DNA from 2 places in the Micromonospora sp. CA-248260 genome. Region 2 is predicted to be linked to the other one. Evidence: riboswitches for the same ligand, from Rfam matches in the RefSeq annotation. Region 2 holds a riboswitch; the other holds the start of a gene.

Region 1 (3,398 bases), 700 kb from region 2:
GAGGCGCCGCAGTCGGCGTTCTCGACGCCGGCCGCGGTGCGGATGCCGCCGAGCAGGTGGCTGAGGAACTCCGGCTCGGTGTACGACGCCTGGGTGTGGCCGCCGCCGGTGTACCAGGACCGACCGCCGTCGTAGTCCTGGCACCAGGCGGTGGGGTGGTCGGCGCCCATCGCGCCGGCACCCGGGCTGTAGGACTTCTCGTCCAGGCTGGCCAGCACGTGCACCTTGGAGCGCGGGTTGGTGCGGAAGTTGTACCACTCGTCGAACCGGGACCAGCGGTCCGGCAGGTCGGCGGTCGACGGGTGCGCGTGGTCCTCGACCTTGACGGTGGCCTGCTGGTTGGCGGGGTGGCCGGAGAAGTACGCGCCGACCAGGTTGCCGTACCAGGCCCAGTCGTACTCGGTGTCGGAGGCGGCGTGCACGCCGGCGTAGCCGCCGCCGGCCTTGATGTAGCGCTCGAACGCGGCCTGCTGGGTGGCGTCGAGGACGTCACCGGTGGTGGAGAGCCAGATCACCGCCTGGTATTTCGCCAGGTTGGTGTCGTTGAAGGCGGCTCCGTCCTCGGTGGTGTCGACGGTGAACCCGTTGTCAGTGCCGAGCTTCTGGATCGCGGCGATGCCGGCCGGGATGGCGTCGTGCCGGAATCCGGCGGTCTTGGAGAAGACCAGGACCGAGAAGGGTTCGGCGGCGGCTGCCGCCGGTGCCGGTGCGGCCTGTGGCTGGGCCGCCGCGACGGGAGCGGCCTGGGCGGCGGTGCCGCCGATCAGGCCGCTGGCGAGTAGGGAGAGGGCCAGTAGACCGGCACCCAGTGGGCCGCGACGGGCGCGGCGATGGCGGGATGGAGACACTCCATGCTCCTTTTGTCCGTGCTGGACAGTGGTGGGGGCATGGGGACGACTCGCCGCAGACCGTCCCCGGTCGGATCGGTGTGGGCCCGCCGAGGTCCGCACCAGTGGCGATCAGGTGCGGGCCACGCCGAGGCTCCGCACCGGAATAATGTCGATCGGTTGAACAAATTAGCGCCGCTGGATTGGTTTCCGGCAAGGCATGAGCATGTAACGATTCGGTATCGGCGACTCGCTTTTCCGGCTTATGTGGATACAAGCCCACAACCGTACGCATCGATAGTCCTGGATCAATCTAACATCCCTTGGCGGATCAGCGGATCTGTCGTACGGTCACAGGCACGTGACCCACGGGAGCCCGGTACACCGGGCTGAGAGGGGGGCTGAGAGCCCCCGACCGTCGAACCTGATCCGGGTAATGCCGGCGCAGGGAGGAGAGTTGCCGTGCCGTCCCTCGGCCGACTGCATCTGATCACCGACACCCGACCCGGGTGCGACCCGCTCGCCGTCGTCCGCGCCGCCCTCCCGGTGGCCCGCGCCGACCTCGTCGTCCAGGTCCGGGTGACCGACGACACCACCGACCGGCAGGCGTACGACCTGGCCCGACGGGTACGCGCGCTCTGCCTGCCGTACGAGGCGACCTGCCTGGTCAACGACCGGCTGCACGTCGCCCTCGCGGTGGACGCCCACGGCGGCCACGTCGGCGCGGACGACCTGCCCGTCGCGGCGGCCCGCCGGGTCCTCGGCCCCGCCGCCGTGCTCGGCGCGACCGCCCGGGAACCGGACGCCGCCGCCCGGGCCGTCGCCGCCGGGGCCAGCTACCTGGGCGTCGGCCCGTGCCATCCCACCGCCACCAAGACCGGCCTGCCCGACCCGATCGGCCCCGCCGGCATCCACGCCGTCGTCGCCGCCGTCGCCGTGCCGGTGATCGCCATCGGCGGGGTCACCGCCGCCACCGTGCCGGCGCTGCGGGCCGCCGGGGCGTACGGCGTGGCGGTGGTCGGGGCGCTGTCCACCGCCGCCGACCCGGGCCGGGCCACCGCCGAACTGATCGCGGCACTGACGTGCTGACCCGGCCCGACGTCGCCATCGTGGGCGCGGGGCCGGTCGGATTGGCGATCGCCTGGCGCTGCGCCACCCGGGGCCTGCGGGTGACCGTGCACGACCCGGCCCCCGGCTCCGGCGCGTCCCGGGTCGCCGCCGGGATGCTCGCCCCGGTCGCCGAGGCGTACTTCGGGGAACGGGAACTGACCGGGCTGCTCACCGCGTCCGCCGCCCGCTGGCCGGGTTTCGCCGCCGACCTGACCGCCGCCACCGGCAGCGAGTTCGGCTACCGCACCGACGGCACCCTCGTCGTCGGGCTCACCGGGGACGACCTGGCCGAGGCCCACCGGCTCTGGTCGTACCAGCAGGGGTTGGGGCTGCCGATCAGCGCGCTGCGCCCGTCGCAGCTGCGGGAGCGCGAACCGGCGCTGACCCCCCGGCTGCGCGGCGGCGCGGTCGCCCCCGGCGACCACCAGGTCGACCCGCGCCGGCTGGTCGACGCGCTACGGGTCGCCGCCGAGCGGGCCGGCGCGACCCTGCTGCCCGGCGCGGTGACCCGACTGGCCGAGGTGGACGCGCCCGTCGTCGTGGTCGCCGCCGGCTGCGGCGCCGCCGCGCTGACCGGGCTGCCGGTCCGCCCGGTCAAGGGCCAGGTGCTGCGGCTGCGCGCGCCCGACCACCGCCCGCCCGGCTTCCGGCACGTCATCCGGGGGTACGCCGACGGCGAGTCGGTCTACCTCGTCCCCCGCGACGACGGCGAGGTGGTGCTCGGGGCGACCGTCGAGGAACGCGCCGACACCGAGGTGACCACCGGGGCGGTGCTGCGGCTGCTCCGGGCCGCCGTCGACCTCGTCCCCGAACTCGCCGAGTACGCGCTGACCGAGGCCACCGCCGGGCTGCGCCCCGGCACCCCGGACAACGCGCCGATCCTCGGCCCGCTGCCCGACCGGCCCGGCGTGCTCGCCGCCACCGGCCACCACCGGCACGGCATCGTGCTCACCCCGGTCACCGCCGACCTGATCACCGACCTGATCGTCACCGGTCAGCCGGACCCACTGCTCACCCCCTTCACCGCCGACCGGTTCCACTGAGGAGGAAGACGTGCGACTGATCGTCAACGGCGTCGGACGCGAGCTGACCGGCGGCACGACCGTCGCGGACCTGGTCGCCACGGTCACCGGGCAGCGGCGCGGAATCGCCGTCGCGGTCAACGGCGAGGTGGTCCCCCGGGGCGGCTGGCCCGCCACCGAGCTGCGCGACGGCGACCGGGTCGAGGTGCTCAGCGCCGCCCAGGGCGGGTGACCCGGATGCCCCTCACCATCGCCGGACAGACCTTCTCCTCCCGGCTCATCCTCGGCACCGGCGGCGCGGCCAACCTGCACGTGCTGGAACAGGCGATCCGGGCCTCCGGCACCGAACTGGTCACCCTCGCCCTGCGCCGCGTCGACACCGCCCCCGGCACCGCCGGTGGCCTGCTCGACCTGCTCGACCGGTGCGCGGTGCGGCTGC
Region 2 (3,398 bases):
CGGGGTGGCAGGCCGAGCCGGTCGACGGTGAGCAACCCCGCACCGGGCGGCCCGGTGGCCGGCCGGGACCCGGTGGGGTGGCCGGGCACCCAGACACCCTCGGCGGCGAGCGCGGCACCGTGCGCGGCGAAGACCGTCGCCGGTGGCCCGTCGGCCCGGACCCCGCCACCGGGGGTCAGCACCACGACCCGGTCGACCAGGGGCAGGGCGTCGGCGACCCGGTGTTCGACCAGGACCAGGGTGGTGTCCGGGTCCAGCGCGCCGGCCACCGCGCCGCGCACCAGCTCCGCCCCGGCCGGGTCGAGGTTGGCCGTCGGCTCGTCGAGCAGCAGCAGCCCCGGCCGCAGCGCCAGCACCCCGGCCAGGGCGAGCCGCTGCTGCTCGCCGCCGGACAGCGCCGCGGTGGGCCGGTCCCGGGGGTAGGGGAAACCGACCCGGCGCAGCGCCTCGTCCACCCGGGGCCAGATCTCGTCGCCGGCCACCCCCCGGTTCTCCAGGCCGAACGCGACGTCGTCACCGCAGCGGGCCATCACCAGCTGGGACTGCGGGTCCTGGAAGACGGTGCCGACCCGTTCGCGGGCCTTGGCCGGGTCGAGGCCGTCGATCTCGACGGTGCCCTCCTGCTCGCCGGAGTCCGCCGGCAGCAGCCCGGCCAGCGCGGCCAGCAGGGTGCTCTTGCCGGCCCCGGACGGCCCCAGCAGCAGCACCCGCTCCCCGTGGTCGATGCGCAGGTCCACCCCGCGTACCGCCCAGGCCCGCCGACCGGCGTGCCGCCAGCCGAAGCCGACCAGCCTCACACTCGCCACGTCGCCGGCACCTCCATGATCGTCAGGAGAGGATCAGACCAGGGTGCGGTCACGGCCGGCGGGGAACCGGTCCAGCACTCCGGTCTCGGCCAGCGCGCGGGTCAGGTACCAACCGCCGACCCCGGCGACGACGGCTGCGCTGAGCACGGTCAACGCCGCGTACGGCAGGCGGTAGCTGGTCAGGGCGTACTCGGCGTTCCAGACGAAGAAGTCGAACAGGGCGGCGCTCAGCCCGGTCAACGCCCCGGCCAGCACCGCCACCGGCAGCCGGAACGACCGGTAGCGGAACGCGGCGAAGGCCAGCTCCGCGCCGAGGCCCTGGATCAGCCCCTGCACGATGGTGATCCCGCCCCACTCCGCGCCGAGCAGTGCGGAGACGGTGGCGGCGACGGCCTCGCAGAACAGGGCCGCCCCCGGCTTACGGATCACCAGGCCGCCGAGGACCGCCGGGACCAGCCACACGCCGTACATCACCGCCTGGCTGGCGGGTGCGGCGGCGAATGCCGGGTCGGCGGCCTTCCAGACCAGGCCCCAGGCCCAGAAGATGACGCCGAAGGCCACGGCGATCACGGCGGCGACCACGATGTCGATCGTGCGCCACCGATTGCTGTTGGTGGTGGTGTGCGGCATGTCGGTGCTCCCAGTCCAGCGATCGAACCAGGAGAAGACGCACGCCGCGCCCGGCGGCTGCCGGACGGCGGCGCGGCTGGAGGTCGACCGAACTCCCTGCGCTGGCATTACCCAGATCAGGTTCGAGGGTCTGCGGGCGGTGCCCGCACTCTCAGCGCTGTGCGCTCCCCTGTCGGATGTGAAGTTGTCTCGGCAGACGCTAGCACCGACCTGCGGCAACGGCCCAGCAGGTCATGGTTCCCGGCATTCGACGTCCCGGGCGCACACCGGGGCGCTGGGTAGGCTGCCGGTCATGCGGGTGGCGGCGCGGGGACTGACGTTCGACGTACGGGCCGGTGGGCCCGAGGGCGGCGAGGTCGTGCTGCTGCTGCACGGCTTCCCCCAGCACGGCGGGGAGTGGGACGCGGTGGTGCCCGCCCTGCACGCCGCCGGGCTGCGTACGTACGCCCCCGACCAGCGGGGTTACTCGCCCGGGGCCCGTCCCACGGAGGTGGCCGGCTACCGGCTGCCGGAACTGGTCGCCGACGCGGTGGCGGTGCTGGACGCGCTGGGCGTCGACACCGCGCACGTGGTGGGGCACGACTGGGGGGCGATCGTCGCCTGGGCGCTGGCCGCGCGGCACCCGGAGCGGGTGCGTACCCTCACCGCGGTCTCGGTGCCCCATCCGGCGGCCTTCGGGTACGCGCTGTCCACCGACCGTCGGCAGCGGGCGCGTTCGGCGTACATGACGTTGTTCCGCCGGGCGGGCCTGGCGGAGCGGGTGCTGCTGGCCGGGCGGGCGGTGGTCCTGCGTCGGCTGCTGGCCGGCGTCGGTGACTCCGCCCGGGTGGCCCGCTACGCCCAGCCGATGCGCGGGCCGGGCGCGCTGACCGGGGCGCTGAACTGGTACCGGGCGATGTCGGGGCGGGACCTGAAGGCGGTCGGTCCGGTGCCGGTGCCGACCAGCTACGTGTGGAGCGACCGGGACGTGGCAGTCGGGCGTACCGCCGCGCAGGCCTGTGCCCGGCACGTCACGGGGGACTACCGGTTCATGGTGCTGGCCGGGGTGACGCACTGGATTCCCGACGAGGCGCCGGGGCCCCTGGCCGAGGCGATCCTGGCCCGGGTGTGCCCGGCGGCCTGAGCCGCCCTGCCGAGGGTGGACCGGGCCGATCGGGGATCGTGAATCGGTTTCGGGCGATTGCGGATCGGGCACTGGCGTTGCTGCCGACGGGAGGTGCTCCCGTCGGTCGTACCGTCTCATCCGGAGGTAGCGCGTGTCGAAGGAATCCGAGAAGCAGCGCTGGCAGCGCAACTTCGCCGATCTGCTCCAGGAGTTGCGGGTCGCCCAGACCGGCGTGCAGATCCTCTTCGCCTTCCTGCTGACCCTGCCGTTCAGCAACGGTTTCACCCGGACGAGCGAGTTCCAGCGGGACGTCTACATTCTCGCGCTGCTGTCGGCCGCCGCGGCCACCGCGATGATCATCTCGCCGGTCGCCTTCCACCGGGCGCTGTTCCGCCAGGGTCGTAAGCCGGAGCTGGTCCGGTTCGCCCACCGGATGGCCACCGGCGGCCTGGCCTTCATGCTGGTCGCCATGGTGAGTGCGGTCCTGCTGATCGCCGACTTCGTGCTCGACACCGGCATCGCCGTGGTGCTCACCGTGGTCACCGGCCTGTGGTTCCTGACGTTCTGGGTCATCCTGCCGTTCGTCCGGCGCAGCTGGGGTGAGGACGACATCGACGACGACGATGACGACCCGGTGGTGACCAACGGTGACTGATCCCGCCCTCGGGCGGTGAGGGACGCAGTGGGCCGGGCCCACCCGGGCCGACGGCGGTCGGGGTGGGCCCCGCTTCGCGTGTCGGCCGGATCGTCAGCGGGCGATGGCCCAGGCCAGCACGGCGGCCAGGATGAGCCCGTTGAGCAGCGCCAGCACCAGGTACGCCTGCGGCGGGATCTTGCGTCCGCGCCGGACGAAGCTG

Evidence for each region. A riboswitch is a leader RNA that binds a small molecule or an ion and turns the genes downstream of it on or off. The one in region 2 is predicted to bind thiamine pyrophosphate.
Region 1: another riboswitch for thiamine pyrophosphate. It lies ahead of thiE (thiamine phosphate synthase); the one in region 2 lies ahead of ACQP2H_RS23930 (ECF transporter S component).

What each region holds. Positions count from the first base shown of each region.
Region 1 covers NZ_CP192021.1:6,272,307-6,275,704, reverse strand. The annotation lists gene ACQP2H_RS27095 (ThuA domain-containing protein) at 1-848, opposite strand, end outside; TPP riboswitch at 1,186-1,295, shown strand; gene thiE (thiamine phosphate synthase) at 1,290-1,916, shown strand; gene thiO (glycine oxidase ThiO) at 1,910-2,980, shown strand; gene thiS (sulfur carrier protein ThiS) at 2,991-3,191, shown strand; gene ACQP2H_RS27075 (thiazole synthase) at 3,197-3,398, shown strand, end outside.
Region 2 covers NZ_CP192021.1:5,573,715-5,577,112, reverse strand. The annotation lists gene ACQP2H_RS23935 (ABC transporter ATP-binding protein) at 1-806, opposite strand, end outside; gene ACQP2H_RS23930 (ECF transporter S component) at 840-1,436, opposite strand; TPP riboswitch at 1,512-1,617, opposite strand; gene ACQP2H_RS23925 (alpha/beta fold hydrolase) at 1,729-2,559, shown strand; gene ACQP2H_RS23920 (DUF6328 family protein) at 2,693-3,196, shown strand; gene ACQP2H_RS23915 (hypothetical protein) at 3,290-3,398, opposite strand, start outside.